2 regions of the Pseudoalteromonas sp. S2721 genome follow, and region 2 is predicted to be linked to the other one. Evidence: predicted binding sites of a transcription regulator. Region 2 holds the regulator's gene; the other holds the start of a gene.
What was found. Region 2 encodes MetJ, which represses methionine synthesis genes. Its sites were predicted from a motif close to TAGACGTCTAGACGTCTA; they were not measured.
Positions count from the first base shown of each region.

Region 1: the regulator MetJ is predicted to act here: its motif matches at 5,315-5,332, upstream of CWC02_RS02930 (methylenetetrahydrofolate reductase).

Region 1 covers NZ_PNCZ01000007.1:18,953-27,144, forward strand. Annotated here, with positions in the region: gene CWC02_RS02910 (haloalkane dehalogenase) at 1-409, opposite strand, end outside; gene CWC02_RS02915 (TetR/AcrR family transcriptional regulator) at 559-1,137, shown strand; gene CWC02_RS02920 (sensor domain-containing diguanylate cyclase) at 1,268-2,209, shown strand; gene CWC02_RS02925 (M16 family metallopeptidase) at 2,245-5,130, opposite strand; gene CWC02_RS02930 (methylenetetrahydrofolate reductase) at 5,378-6,334, shown strand; gene CWC02_RS02935 (sensor domain-containing diguanylate cyclase) at 6,331-7,299, opposite strand; gene CWC02_RS02940 (DEAD/DEAH box helicase) at 7,341-8,192, opposite strand, start outside.
Region 2 covers NZ_PNCZ01000006.1:51,507-59,698, reverse strand. Annotated here, with positions in the region: gene CWC02_RS01850 (penicillin-binding protein 1A) at 124-2,634, shown strand; gene metL (bifunctional aspartate kinase/homoserine dehydrogenase II) at 2,714-5,059, opposite strand; gene metB (cystathionine gamma-synthase) at 5,064-6,323, opposite strand; gene metJ (met regulon transcriptional regulator MetJ) at 6,548-6,868, shown strand; gene CWC02_RS01830 (malic enzyme-like NAD(P)-binding protein) at 6,968-8,192, opposite strand, start outside.

The DNA.
Region 1 (8,192 bases), on a different contig from region 2:
TATCTTGAGGCAATGTAAGACCCAAAAGCCCTCCCCAATCTTGGCAAACCAAAGTAATATTATTTAAATCTAACCTCTTAATAAGTTCGATTAAGTAGTTACGATGAAACTCAAACGTATAAACATTCTCATCAATTGGTTTATCTGACTTACCAAAGCCAAAAAGATCTGGGGCTATCACCCTGCCTCCGACGTTAACAAATTCAGGGATCATTTTTCTGTAAAGGTAACTCCAAGCAGGCTCACCATGCAGACATAAAAAAATTTCTTCAGAGTCAGGATTACCTTCATCAAGGTAGTGAGCCCTCAAGCCTTCATATCCATTCAAGTCACTAAAGTAATTAGCTTTAAAAGGATAATCTTTAATATTATCAAAGCTACTTTGTGGTGTGCGTTTACTATTTATCATGCCTATTCCTCAACAATAAAAACAATTAGGTCAAGTGACCTAATTAAAATTTAGGTCAGATGACCTACAATGTCAACATTGAATTTAACTGTTGAGTACTCGTAAAATGATAAGGTTTGATTACTAAGCAGAAATACTTTGAGATTTTAATGAAGAAAAATGCCAAAACAGATTTAATAATAGATACGGCTTTGCATATTCTTAGACACGAAGGTGATTATGGCGTGACAATGAGAAAAGTTGCCAACGAAGCTGGTATGACTTTGAGCAATGTTCAATATTATTTCAAAAATAAAGATGAGCTTTTAAAGGCGATGGCAGATCGCTATTTCAAATCATGTCTTGACGATATGAGACAAATGGATCCAATAAGCAACCTAGAGAACCCAAGCAATGAGCTCCATTCGCTGCTAGAGAGCTTTCTAAGTCATGGTTTGAAATTAACCCAAATGTGCAGAATATTTAGGGAGTATTGGGCTATATCGACACGAAATGAAGTTATCAATCAACATATAAAATTTTACTACGAAGAAATGGCATTGATCTTAGCTGATAAATTGCGACCTATTTCTCACTCAGACTCAAACGTTTCTAGAGCTGTATCTATATTTATCCCATTTGTAGAAGGTTACTCAATCACCGCACAAGCTATGCCCGAACGCATTGATTCAATCTCAAAAATAATGACTGAAGTTATACTTAACTTACTCACTGATGAGCATGAATAAATTAAACTACACATAAATCTTCGTAAGTTATCATCTGTAAAATTTATTCAATCACACTCTTTTTTACTTTTAACCATGCAATCTAATAATTTATTGCTACTCTTTAGAAAAGTGTAAAGCAGGAATTGGTGTGCTTGAGTCAAAGGAATTTTTAAGGTTAATACTCGATACTCTCCCTGAGCATATTGTTGTCATCAACGCCGAAGGCGATATCAAATTTGTAAATCGCAGCTGGCAAACATTTGGCGAACAAAATAACTGTGCGTGCAATGAGCAATGGCAACAACAAAATTACCTCGCAATTTGTAGGTCAGCGGCTTGCCAAAACGATGAGTTTGGAGCAAAAGCGTTTAATGGAATAAAACAAGTAATTAACCATCAGTGCGAAGAGTTCTATCTTGAATATCCATGCCATAGCGACATGGAAAAGCGCTGGTTTTTAATGCGAGCAGCTTCTCTTTTTTATGATAATCAGCGTTTTATCGTTATAAGTCACTTAAATATCACCGAAAGAAAGCTTGCTGAACAACAAGTCCAACAACTTGCTAGAATTGATGGCCTAACACAAATAGCTAATAGACGATTTTTTGATAGTTTTATTTTACAAGAATGGAGTCGTTGCTCGAGATTAAATTTACCTGTTTCGTTAGCTATGATTGACCTTGATAATTTTAAAACGCTAAATGATAAATTTGGTCACTTAGTTGGTGATAGCTGTCTAAAAGAAGTTGCAAAACTACTGCCTGAATTTACTCGCAGGCCCGGTGACTTGTGCGCCAGATACGGTGGTGAAGAGTTTGTACTGGTGCTTGGCAATACACAAAGTAAGCAAGCACAAAGTCTAGTAACACGCTTAATAGATATGATCAGTAAATTACAATTAGCTGAACTTACAGGTCATCCATTAACGGTTAGTATTGGTTTAGCTACTATTTACCCTAGTAGCGATAGTGATGCCATGTTACTCATTGAAATGGCTGATAGCGCGCTTTATCAAGCAAAAGAAGCAGGGCGAAATCAACTTGTGGTTGCTGATAACATCGAGCCATTAAACCTAGAAAAATGCCCCTAATTAGGGGCATTGATTAGAGCTTGTTTATCCAGTTATTACTGAAATACTTTTTCGACATCAAGTACTTTAATATTTTTTGCTGGTATTGCGAGCTTATAGTCTGCAATGACTTTATCTTCAGCAACAAGTTCTGCTGGTTTTTCAGCGTTATACACCATTGGTGATGTTTGCTCTGAAGCTAAGCGTTTTTGCATATCTTTGCCATCACCAGTAATAAACACATAGTGGATATTCTCTGTTTGCAGGTTATCGCGAATAACACGGTTAACATCATCAAGGGTTAGCTTTTCAAGCTTGCCGCGCACATAGTCAACAAAGCTCTCAGTGTTATAGAACTCACTATCAAGGGCATAACCTAATTGGCGGTCTTGGCTTGCAACCATTTGTGGCACAAAGTTAATTAAGAAGTTACGAGTCGCTTCAAAATCTTCTTTGCTGATGCCATTTTTAATTAGCTTATCAAGTTCAAATAATGCCGTACGTGTTGCAAAGTGCGCATCGTTATTAGAACGAAGCGGACGTAACCATACTTGGAAAATTTGCTCGGAACGGCCTAAGTTAGCATCTGGTTTAGTTTGGAACATACCACGCGGGAAGTACTCAATGTATGCATAGTCACCATAGTTCATACCACGGGTTTGACGAATACGCTGATACAAGAAGCTGTTTGAGCTGCGGTGTTCGCCAAAGTAAGAGCGCACTAACCAAAGCGCAGTCCAGTCATCACTGCTACGAATTGTATCGATTGGGAAACCAAATGACACTGCGGTAGATTGCGCTGATTTTTCAACAATCGTTGCATGATGACCTTTTAGCACTGGCGCATCAGGGATCGTTAAGCGGCTTTCTTTACCTTGTGGAAGCGATGTTAAATCTTTCAGCATAGTCGATTTAACATCACTCGGGATCGCACCAATTAGACCCACTGTTAACTTAGATTGGGTAAACTGATTAGCATAAAATGCTTTTACATCGTCAAGTGTCAGTGCTTCAAGGTCTGATAAATCACCATAGTTATAGCTTTCATACGGGTGGCCTTTATAAAGTTGATGATAAAGCACTTCTTTACCTAGCTCTTCGTCATTAGATGCTTTAAGGCCTGCTTTAATGCTATCAATAAGCTCTTTTTTCAGGCGTTTAAAATCATCTTCTCTAAAGCCTGGGTTTAACATCTGGTCGCTAACAAGTGCATACCACTGCGCAGCATTATCTTTATGTACACGACCACGTAAAGAAATCATCTCTTTATCGATTTGATAGCCAAAGCTTCCCGCTAGTGGATATAGCGCTTTTTGAATATCTTTGTAGCTCATCGTTTCTGAGCCACCTTGCGCTAGCATTGCAGCTGTTAATGCCGCTAAGCCTTTTTTGCCTTGGGGATCAGCCGCTGCACCGGTATTGAATAACCAGTTCACATCAACCAATGGTGAGCTATTTGTTTTATCAAGTACTTTAAAGTGACGCTCTGTTGGGGCTTGCTCAATACTGGCAACTGCCGCATTTAAATCAACTTCTTGCTCAAAACCAGCCACTTTATCAAGCGCCGACATTGTCACCGTGGTACGGCTTGAATCAACAAAGTACTTGTTTGCTACCGTTTTGATATCCTCAGGCGTGATGCTATCAGCCGTGGCATAAAGTTGGTTAATCACCTCTGGGTCGCGCTCAAAGTGCATGTAGCTTGCAAGTGTTGAAGCGATTGACTGCGATGAATCTAAGCCATTAATAAAGCTATATTTTAGGTTTGATTTTAAATCAGCTAACTTTTGCGCATCTACTAACTCAGTACGCGCTTGTGCATAGGTACGGTTAATCGCATCACGGGCTTTAGCAAGGTCCGCTTCGTTCTCTACTTTTACAAAAACATGTAATAAACCTGGATCTTTAGTATCTGGGTTATAGGTAAACATTTGGCTGGCAATTTGTTTATCAACAACAAGTTCTTGATAAAGTGCCGAATTATTAGAGAAATACAGCTGTGAGATCAAATCAAGAGCGGCACGGTCCTTTTGAGTAGGATCCCATGCCGTGCCTTTGTATGACACAAGCAACCAGTGGCCTGGTAAACCATCATTTTTCTCATGTACATATTTTGCTGTTTTTTGCTTTGGCTCAACAGGAATGTCTGCTTGGTAATCGCCTTTTTTCCAGTTACCCCAATGCTTTTTCACCATCGCCATGGTTTCTTGTGGATCAACATCACCAACAATGACTAAAGATACATATTCTGGTTTATAAAATTTAGCGAAAAACTCTTTACCGTACGCCATTTGATCAGGCATAGCTTCAATGTCTTCGAAAAAGCCCATTGTAGTGTGCTTATACGTATGCTTTTCGAATGCTTCGTTACGAACTGCAGAAAGTAACTTACGAATTGGGCTAGCATTATTCTTTAAATACTCACCTTTTACAGTCAGCGCTTCGGTGCGGAACTGCTCTTCGCTGTATGTCAGGTTTTGGAAAATATCAGCTTCGATTTCAAGTACTTTATCTAAGTGCTCTTTTGAGAAGTTTAAGTGATAGTTCGTGTAATCGTTGGTCGTATACGCGCGATTATCAACACCCGAGTTCTTTAAAATATCTGAATACACATCTTGCGGGAATTTTTCAGAGCCTTTAAACATCATATGCTCAAAGAAGTGGGCAAAACCGGTTTTACCTGCTTCAACTTCATTACGTGAACCAACCGATACCGGAATTTGCAGTGACACAACATCTGGGTAATCCGTTTTAACGACCATCACGCGAAGGCCGTTTTCAAGCTCTTCTAATAGGTAATCTTGGCTAAATACACGGTTATCACCTTGGCTGACTCGCTGCTCAATTTCGACTTCTTTAACCATAGTTGACTGTGAGTTACTTGCGCAGCCACTCAGCGCCAGTGTTACAGCAACACTGGTTGCTAATAATCTAAATTTCATAATGTTCCCTTATTAGTTATTTTTCTCATAATCATTGCTGCTTGATTATGCATCAAAGCGCTAGAAAATATGAGGGTCAGAGCAACAATTTATGTAAACAGGTGTGTCAATTTAACTAAACGCTCAGCTTTAAACTTGAGTAAAATTCATAGTCATTGAAAAACTTTCATGAAAAAAATCTATCTAGACGTCTAAATGGCTGCTATATTATTTGTCATAAACATTAGCACGAGCTGGAATGAGGATTATGGCTTTATCATTACAAGAAAAAATTGAAGACACCAACCAAGGCGTCTACCTGATCGGTACCACACCTCCAAAGTCAGGGACTGATAAAGCACAGCTTGAAACCATTGCCCAAAAGCTACTTGGTCGTTTACACGAAATTGAATACGATGGCGTGATTATTTACGACATTCAAGATGAAAGTAGCCGCATTGCAAAGCCGCGTCCTTTCCCATTTAAAGAAACAGTGGATCCACGTGAATACAGTCAATTACTGCGCAGCTTGTCACAACTAGATGTGATCACATACAAAAGCGTAGCGCAACGAGGTGAAGCTGAATTTACCGAATGGCTAAACGAAACACGTAACGACTTCGAATTAAAAAACTTAGTGTTAGTGGGTAGTCCATCATCTCATGGCGATATCAAACTAAGCCTTCCTGATGCATATAAAACGCTTGCAAAGCAAAGCAGTGATGTGTTTTTAGGTGGCGTTACCATTGCCGAACGTCACGCTAGCAAACGCAATGAACATGAGCGTTTAGTTGAAAAAACAGCACAAGGTTGTAAGTTTTTCATCTCACAAGCCGTTTACAATGCCCAAGCAACGATTGATTTGATCACCAGCTATGCGCGTAGCTGTAAAGCACAAGGCACAACACCAAAACGCATTATTCTAACGTTTACCCCTTGTGGTGGTGAAAAAACCTTAGACTTTATGGAGTGGTTAGGAATTTCGGTACCAGAAGCAACTAAGTATCGCATGTTAGATTCTGCAAATACATTGAGTGAATCAGTGCGTATTTGCCGTGAGAATCTCGATTTAATTTTACAAAGCTGTGCGCATTTAGATGTACCGCTAGGTTTAAATATTGAGAGCTTAACTAACCGTAAAGAAGAAATTGATGCGTCAATTAACCTTTACCGTCTACTTAAAGCAACCATGGAATTAAACCTAGCTGAAAAGCAAATAGCTTAGCGGGCAAGTTTAGAGGCTTGCTTTTTCTCATACATATCTTCATCAGCCCGCTTTAATAGCTCAGCAAATGTTTCTTTAGGTTGAGCTACAATACCTGAGCCTATACTCAAATTAAGTTCAGGTATTGCCATATGTTTAAGGTTTTCTTTAAACGCTTCATTAAGTTTGTAGCTAATCGCTTCGATACAGTCGTTACTTTTCACTTGCAGAACCGCAATAAATTCATCTCCTCCTAAGCGGCCAATAATATCAGCCTCTCGTAGATATTGCTTCAATGTATCAGCCAGACATATCAGTGCTTTATCTCCTACTTCGTGACCATGCTTATCATTGAGTGGTTTAAAGTTATCTATATCGATAAACAAACAACAGATATTAAAGCCCAACCGGGCGGCAAGATTTAATTTATGTTGGCAAAGTAAATTGAGTGCGCGGCGATTATAAATATTTGTGAGGGGGTCTAGCATCGCAATTTCACGCATTTGGGTGAAATTATCAAGTAGAGCTAAATCATCTTCCACCATATCCCTAAGCTGTTCGATGAGTTCTAAAAGACTATGCTGATAATCAGTTTTCTTAAAATCCATTACACAAAAAGTACCAAACGGTTCCCCGTTCGGCCAAGTTATAGGCACACCTAAATAGGATTCAACGCCATCGACAGTAAGTGGACAATCATCCCATTGATTATCTAGACTAACTTGTGGAATGTATAAAGGAGCCATATCTTTTAATACCTTTTTGCAAAAGATATTGTCGTCAATGGCTAACTCGATTCCAGCATGGTAAGGGTTTTCTCGTTGTTCGCTAGAAACAATTATGCGGTATGCTTCATCTGTCTTATGAACAATAAAGCCTGCAGGCGCTGAGAATAACTCGGTCATTAAATCGACTGTTTTTTGCCATTTTTGCAAAGAAAACTGGTTGTCAGGCTGACAAAATGACCATTTATTAACTTCTAACATACTACACACTTATTTTAGTCAGTGGATAGTATAAATATACGTCACTTTTTACGGTGTCTCATACTTTTTTGACCCAAAATACGCTTTTTATCTCGCGAGCGACGAGCTTTATTAGTGTTTTTTCTTATATTTTTAGGCTCTTTCGTTAAATCTGGCTCATACCCCGGTAACCACTGAGGAGTAAGTCTGGTGCCCAGTAAAATGTCTATTTCATCTAATAACCATTGTTCATCAATGCTAACTAGCGACAAAGCTAACCCTTTTTCGCCAGCACGACCTGTACGACCTATTCGATGCACATAATCTTCAGCCACATAAGGTAGCTCATAGTTAATGACATATTTTAAAGAGGCAATATCAAGGCCGCGAGCGGCCACATCCGTCGCGACTAATACCCGAGTTACACCAGATTTAAAGTTTTGTAATGCTTTATCTCGCGCCCCTTGGCTTTTATCACCATGAATTGATTCGGTTTTTAAGCCATCTTTACACATTTCTTTAGCAAGCACATCAGCGGTTTGTTTAGTACGAGTGAATATAAGTACTTGCTGCCAATTTTTCATGCCAATCATATGTGATACCAGCTCGCGTTTACGGTCTTCATCAACCGCATAAACTAGCTGCTCAACTTCAACCGCTGCTGAGTTGCGTTTATTCACTTCAACTAATTTAGGATCATTTAATAACTGCTTACTAAGTTTAAAGATGCTGTCGTCAAATGTGGCTGAAAAAAGTAAGGTTTGGCGTTCTTTTGGCATATGACGCAAGATACGTTTTATCTCGTCAATAAACCCCATATCAAGCATGCGATCAGCTTCATCAAATACCAAAGCATTAATACTAGAAAGTTTAATACTGCCTTTGATCAGATGATCAAGTAAACGCCCCGGAGT
Region 2 (8,192 bases):
TTGGCCTTTGTTTTAATAATAAACAAGTTATAATTTTTATCTGAAAAAATATTATTCATTTTTTAATCAATATATACTAGCAGTCTCCGATTCTAATTGGGAGTCCATTTAGGGAAAATATAAGTGATTTTATTAAAGCGAACTTTACAATTTATTATCATCTGCTCATTCTTAGGACTAATCACTTTAGTTGGTCTATACTATTACGTTAAACCCGACATTCCTAGCGTTCAGGTTTTAAAAGACGTTCAGTTACAGACACCTATGCAAGTTTTCTCACGAGATGGCTTATTGATCAATCAATTTGGTGAAAAACGCCGCATTCCAGTAACAATAGATCAAATACCCCAACCATTAATCGATGCAATATTAGCAACAGAAGATAATCGCTTTTATGAACATATTGGCATTGATCCAATTGGTATAGTTCGCTCAGCCATTGTACTCATATCTACCGGTGAAAAGAAACAAGGCGCAAGTACGATAACCATGCAGCTTGCCCGTAACTTCTTCTTAACCCGAGAAAAAGCATATATCCGTAAAGTTAAAGAGATCTTCATAGCTCTTCACATTGAAAGTATTTTAACTAAGGACGAAATTCTCGAATTATACTTAAACAAAATCGAATTGGGTAATCGCGCCTTTGGTATTGGTGCAGCTGCGCAAGTTTACTATGGCAAAGATTTAAACGAGTTAACTTTAGCGCAAATGGCGATGATTGCAGGCCTACCTAAAGCACCTTCTGCACTTAACCCTATTCGTAACCCAGTTCGCGCAAAGGCTCGTCGAAATGTCGTATTAGGTCGTATGTACACCGAAAAGTACATCACTCGAAGCGAATATGAAGAGGCAATTAACGCACCTATTACTGCAAAATTTCACGGCGCAGAAATTGAAGTCTATGCCCCGTATATTTCAGAGATGGTTCGTGCTGAAATGGTAGCTCGTTATGGTCACGAGCGCGCCTATAATACTGGTTTTAAAGTTTACACCAGCGTTGACTCTAACATTCAACAGGCTGCTCAAGATGCGATTGTTGATAACCTACACGCTTACGATATGCGTCATGGCTTCCGTGGTGCTGCGGCTCAGTTATGGGACAGCGAAAATGAAAGCCCTCTTAGCCAAGAAGAGATCTTATCTAAATTAAAAGATGTCAAAGAATTTGGTCCGCTATTAGCAGGTGTTGTCACCAACGTCGCTGAACAATCAATTGATGTGCTATTAAAAAGCGGTGAACAAGTCACTGTTGAGTGGGATGGTCTAAAATGGGCGCGTAAATATATTACGCGTTACCGTCAAAGCTTTGCACCAAAAACAGCTACCGAAATTTTATCAGCGGGAGCGCAAATTTGGCTGCGTAAAAATGCAGATGAAAGCTATATCCTTAGCCAAGTACCAGAAGCATCGAGCGCACTTGTTTCACTTGACCCACAAGATGGTCGCATTAAAGCGATTGTCGGTGGTTATAGCTTTGAACAAAGCCAATACAATCGCGCAGTTCAAGCAAAACGCCAAGTAGGCTCAAACATTAAGCCATTTATTTATTCAGCGGCACTTGAGAATGGCTATACTCTTGCTTCTATTTTGAATGATGCACCAATTAATCAATGGGATAAAAGCCAAGGTGTGGCATGGCGCCCTAAGAACAGCCCTGCGGTTTATAATGGTCCTATACGTATTCGCAGAGCACTCGCACAATCGAAGAACGTAATCTCGGTGCGCCTATTACGTGGTGTTGGCCTTGAGCGTACAGCCGATCATTTGCTTAAGTTTGGCTTTTTGAATAACGATATTAACCGCAGTGAATCACTCGCACTCGGTAGCGCTTCAATCACTCCACTTGAACTAGCCCGCGGTATGAGTACATTCGCCAATGGCGGCCACTTAATTACCCCTTACTTTATTTCTGAAATTCAGGATTCGGCGGGTACTGTTTTATTCAAAACAGAGCCAGAACTTGCTTGTGATGCGCCTAAGCAAACTGTAACCCCTGAGTTTGCATCTCTTAACCAGAATCAACAGAGTTTTACTGAAGCAGAGATAACGAAAACACCTCGCTGTGCGCCTCGTATCATTTCTAAGCAAAATGCATTTTTAATTTCGCAAGCTATGCACAGTGCAATTTGGGGGGGCGGTAGTTGGACCCATAAAACAGGCTGGAGTGGCACAGGCTGGCGTGCACAAGCACTTGATCGTCGTGATTTAGCTGGTAAAACAGGTACCACCAATGATTCTGTTGATACATGGTTCAGTGGCTTTAATCGCAATGTAATGACCTCTGTATGGGTTGGTTTTGATAACCCTGGAAAAGCGCTAGGCCGCTCGACTTACAATAGTAACCTCGATAAATCGCAAATATCAGGTGCAGAATCCGGCGCTAAAACCGCGCAACCTGCATGGGTCGACTTTATGCGTGCAGCCCTTGATGGTATGCCAGAAGCACCTATTGAGCTTCCTGAAGGTTTAGTATCGGTTCGAATCGACTTAGCAACAGGTCTATTGAGTCACAAAAATGATTACACCAGTCGTTTTGAATACTTCATTAAAGGCACTGCACCAACTAAGTACGTACTCGATCAACCAACAGACGTATTTGAAGAAAAGCTCAGCACAGAGGAAGAGTTGTTCTAAATAACTAAGTTGCTATAAGACATAAAAAAGCGCCCTTGGGGCGCTTTTTGCTTAGCCATTTAAACTAAGATCAGCAAAATTACTTTAGGTTATTTACCAGCCAATACAGGTCTGAGTGCACCCCAGCGGCAGTGACTTCTTTACCCGCTCCTGGGCCTTGGATCACCAATGCATTATCTGTATACCACTGTGAATTGATCACAAAGATGTTATCGCCCGGTTTAAGGCTTGCTAATACATCATCTTTGCCAACATTGACTAAACCAACTTGAGCCTGAACCTTACCATCTACGAGTGTGATAGCACCGGTGTAGCGCACCACTTTATCTTCCGCTGCTGCTTGCGCTGCTTTTTCTGTCATAAATTCATCAAGTAGCTGTTTGTTTGCAAGAAAATCTTGCCAGCTTCCTGATGCAAGCTTTTCGGGCATTAGTGGTGTCAAAGCAATGTCATCAAGTTCTAAATCAAGACCTAGATCTCGCGCTAAAATCAGCAGTTTGCGCTGCATATCACGGCCAGATAAATCTTCACGAGGATCTGGCTCTGTATAACCCATTTGCTGAGCTTGAAGCACTAAATCTGAAAACGGCACGCTGCCATCGTAACTGCTACATAACCACGATAAAGTACCCGAGAATACCCCTTCAATACGGTTAATGCTGTCTCCACTATTTTGCAAATCAGCTAAAGCAAAGTTAATCGGTAAACCTGCACCCACACTGGTGTTATAACGCCATAACAGATTTCGCTCAGCCAAATTAGTGCGTAGGTTTTGATACCAGCTATTTTCTGCAGTGCCCGCATATTTGTTTGCACTGATCAAATGACAGTTAAGTTCAACAAAGTCAGGGTATAACTGACTGAACGCCTCACTGGCAGTGATATCAATCACCACTTTGTGCTCATAATCTAGTTCATTGATACGTGCTAATAATTCAGCTTTGTCGTAGCTTTGCGCTTCGTTATGCCACTGCTCTTGCCATGTTTCGGTATTTAAACCACTGGCACTAAAAAGCATTTGTTTAGAGCGTAAAAGAGCAACTACTTTTACTTTGTACTGAGCAGATAAACGCGCAAACTGAGCTTGTAGTTGCGATAAGAACACTTCGCCTACATTACCAAGTCCAGCAACGATAATGGCCAACTCTTGACCTTTGTTTACCAGCTTGTCATGTAGAAGAGTTAAAACATCACTATCAATTGCCTGATCGTTTAAGATCAACACATAGTTATCGTCTTGTTGTACAAAACGAGGATGAATACTTTGCTCTTTTAAAAGCGCTGTGGCTTGCTCTGTTAGCGCAGATACATCAGCTGTTGGGGCAACTACTGCACAACCACTTAAATTTGACTCGACAATATTTGCACGGCCCGCTAAGTGGCTGACAACTTGGTGAGTGCTTTGACCTGGCACTAATAAGTAAGTATCGCCCTCTTTAGTAAAGTGATGCAGGCTGTGTTGAATTAACTGACTAAGCTCACCGACTTCACCACTGCTTAGTTTATCAACCCGTAATAAATCGATGTTATCTAAGGTCGTAATAAAACGTTTTGCTTTACTATAACCTTCTTTTACTACCTCGGTTGGCGTTGCATCACAATCAAAGCTACTTCTTACCACTAATTTAATTTCTGAGTCTTTTAACGGCGACAAGGTTTTTGCATGCAATACTGGGTTACCTAAACGCGCTAATAAGTTAGCTTGCTCGCGGCATACTTTGGCGTACTTAACCGCATTTTTAACTTTACGAGGGTCAGTACTAAATACCCCTTGTGTATCTGTCCAGATAGACACTTGCTTGGCAAAAGTATAACTCGCTAACAAAGTGGCACTGTAATCACTGCCATTACGGCCTAATGTCACCGTATTACCTTGGCAATCTGCAGCTATAAAACCCGTTACTACGTTGATATGTGTTCTGCTAATCGCATCACTGCATTGCTGTTGGTTTTTTTGATGTAAAAGCTGGCCACCATTTAGAGTAAATAGCTGTCTTGCATCAACATCTTGCGAATCGACACCTAACTGATTTAGATAAGCAGCCAATAACCGCGCCGACCACACTTCACCATGAGCAAGTAAAGGGGCTTCAAGTAACTGCTGCTGACTAATTAATTCATTTAATACAGCAAGTTCATCTTTTAACTGTGCCAACGCCTGTTGTTTATTCTGACCTGTAAGTAGCTGCTCAATAAGCGCACGTTGATTGTTATCAATAAGCAATAGAATATCGCTAACAGCTTGGCTATCTTGCTGCTGGTAACTTTGCCAAAGCTTTACCAGGGTATCGGTTGTTTTACCCGATGCCGACACAACGACGCAATCGCCCTGCTCAGTATTAGCAAGAACGATGTTCGCTACCGCATGATAACGATCTGCCGAGCTTAAGCTTGAGCCACCAAATTTATGAACAATATTTACCATTTTTCTACCACAATGCCGTATGTGCTGGCGTTAACTTAAATGACGCGTTTTGTTGTGTATCTTGCTGTGCTTGCTTAGCTTCAGCTTTTGTAACTTGCAGTCCTTGACCTGGCTTAACTAAATTGAAAACACGGTCTAAATCAGCAATGAGATCTTTTACGTCTTCAATGCCTACAGAAATACGGATCAAGGTATCGCCCACACCAGCTTCAAGACGTGCTTTAGGCTCCATGCCTGCGTGGGTCATTGTTGCAGGGTGACAAATCAAACTTTCTACCCCACCTAACGACTCAGCAAGGCTAAAGTCTTTAAGGCTTGTTAAAAACGCAGCAGCATCGTTGATGTCGCCTTTAATATCAAAGCTCACCATGCCACCAAAACCGCGTTGCTGTGCTTTAGCAAGCTCATGTTGTGGGTGAGAAGCAAGGCCAGGGTAATAAACTTGGCTCACATAAGGAGAGCTTTCTAAATACTCAGCAATGGCAAAGGCATTTTCTTGGTGCTGCTTTAGGCGTACATTTAAAGTACGTAAACCACGAAGCGTTAAGTAGCTGTCAAATGGTGCACCAGTAATACCGATATTATTCGCCCACCAAGCAAGCTCGTCGCCTAGCTCTTGCGTTGCAGCAATCACTGCACCGCCCACTACATCAGAGTGACCATTGATGTATTTAGTGGTTGAGTGCACAACAATATCAACACCAAACTCAATTGGGTTTTGTAATGCAGGTGATAAGAAGGTGTTATCAGCCGCAACCAAAGCACCACACTGCTTAGCAATACTAGTGATTGCTTTAATATCTGTTAAACGCAAGATTGGGTTACTTGGCGTTTCAATCCAAATCAACTTAGGTTTAATCGCTAAAATTTCTTGGAGATTTTCAGATTTAGTTAAATCCAAAACTTTTAGTTTTAACAGGCCACGCTTTTCAAGCGAGGTGAATAAACGATAACTACCGCCATAACAGTCATGTGGGATCACTAACGTGTCGTCACTGTTTAACAGCTGAGTGGCTAAATGCACAGCAGACATACCTGTTGCAGTGATAATACCTTTAGCACCACCTTCAAGCTCAGCTAAGGTTTCAGCTAAGATATCGCGATTTGGATTACCGCTGCGACCATAGTCATACTGGCGCTTAGTATCAAAATCAGCAAACGAATAGGTGGTTGATAAGTATAAAGGAGGCACAACCGCACCATGATGTTTATCGGCTTCAATGCCGTGACGAACAGCAATCGTCGCTTTATTTTTTTCGCTCATTTCATCACCTATTCTTTAATTGGATGTTTAGACGTCTAAAAGGTTAGATGATCAAATATGAGAAGTCAAAGCATTTATCGCTTACACATAGAAGTTTATACATTTACACCACTAGATGGCTAAATAACTAGTATTTGACTATCTTTTTTAAAGAGATAGAATTTCCGCATCTTGCGCTGTGAATAAGGCGTAAATCACTGACAACCGAGGCAACGAAACAACTTATGGCTAAATGGAACGGTGAATACATTCACCCATATGCAGAACACGGTAAAAAATCAGAACAAGTAAAAAAGATTACCGTATCAATCCCACTTAACGTATTAAAAGTATTAACTGACGAGCGTACACGCCGCCAGATCAATAACCTGCGTCATGCGACGAACAGTGAGTTATTGTGTGAAGCTTTCTTACATGCTTTTACAGGTCAACCATTACCAAATGATGACGACCTACGTAAAGACAACCCTGAAAAGGTACCTGAAGAAGTTAAAAGAATTATGCAAGAAATGGGATTAGATATCCCAGTGCTTGATTCAGAATAAGTATTTCGGCCATCGGATCACCGCCGATAATCGCAGATATAAAAAAACTCAGCCTAGGCTGAGTTTTTTATTGAGCGTTATACCTAAGGCTAATTAAGTTTAACGCATGTAATCTTCTGGCATATCAATTTGCGCCACACCCGATTCTACTGCCGCTTCAGCAACAGCACGTGCAATACGTGGTAATAAACGCGGATCCATAGGCTTAGGAATGATGTACTCGGCACCAAACTCAAGTGACTCAACGCCAGCCGCTTTTAATACTTCACTTGGTACAGGCTCTTTCGCGATGCCACGAATAGCATGAACTGCAGCAATTTTCATTTCATCATTAATTGCCGTTGCACGAACATCTAACGCGCCACGGAAAATGAATGGGAAACAAAGCACGTTATTTACTTGGTTAGGGAAATCTGAACGACCCGTTGCCATAATTAAATCGTTACGCGCGCTGTGTGCAACTTCTGGAGCAATCTCAGGATCTGGGTTTGAACATGCAAACACAACTGGCTTATCTGCCATCAGCTTAAGATCATCTGCAGTTAACAGGTTAGGACCTGATACACCAACGAATACATCGGCATCAGCAATTACATCTTGTAATGTACGCTTATCGGTATTGTTAGCAAATAATTGCTTATACTCGTTTAAGTCATCACGACGTGTATGGATCACACCTTTACGGTCAAGCATATAAATGTGTTCACGCAGTGCGCCACACTTAATTAAAAGCTCCATACAAGCAACTGCAGCAGCACCAGCACCTAAACATACGATGATAGCATCTTCGATATCTTTGCCTTGCACTTCAAGGGCGTTAAGCATACCAGCAGCTGTAACAATAGCGGTACCATGTTGGTCATCGTGGAAAACTGGAATATCACAGCGCTCAATAAGCGCTTTTTCGATCTCAAAACACTCAGGCGCTTTAATATCTTCAAGGTTGATACCACCAAACGTATCAGCGATGTTAGCAACCGTATTAATGAAATCTTCTGTTGTGCGGTGTTTAACTTCAATATCAATTGAATCAAGACCAGCAAAACGTTTGAATAGTAACGCTTTACCTTCCATTACAGGTTTTGATGCAAGCGGACCTAAGTTACCTAAACCTAAAATTGCGGTACCGTTTGAAATAACTGCAACCATGTTGCCTTTGCCTGTGTATTTATAGGCATTTGCTGGATCAGCAGCAATTTCACGGACTGGTTCAGCCACACCTGGGCTATAAGCTAAAGCGAGATCGTTAACCGTTTCGGCTGGCTTGGTTAGTTCAACACTAATTTTACCTGGAACGGGGTGAGCGTGGTAATGTAATGCTTGT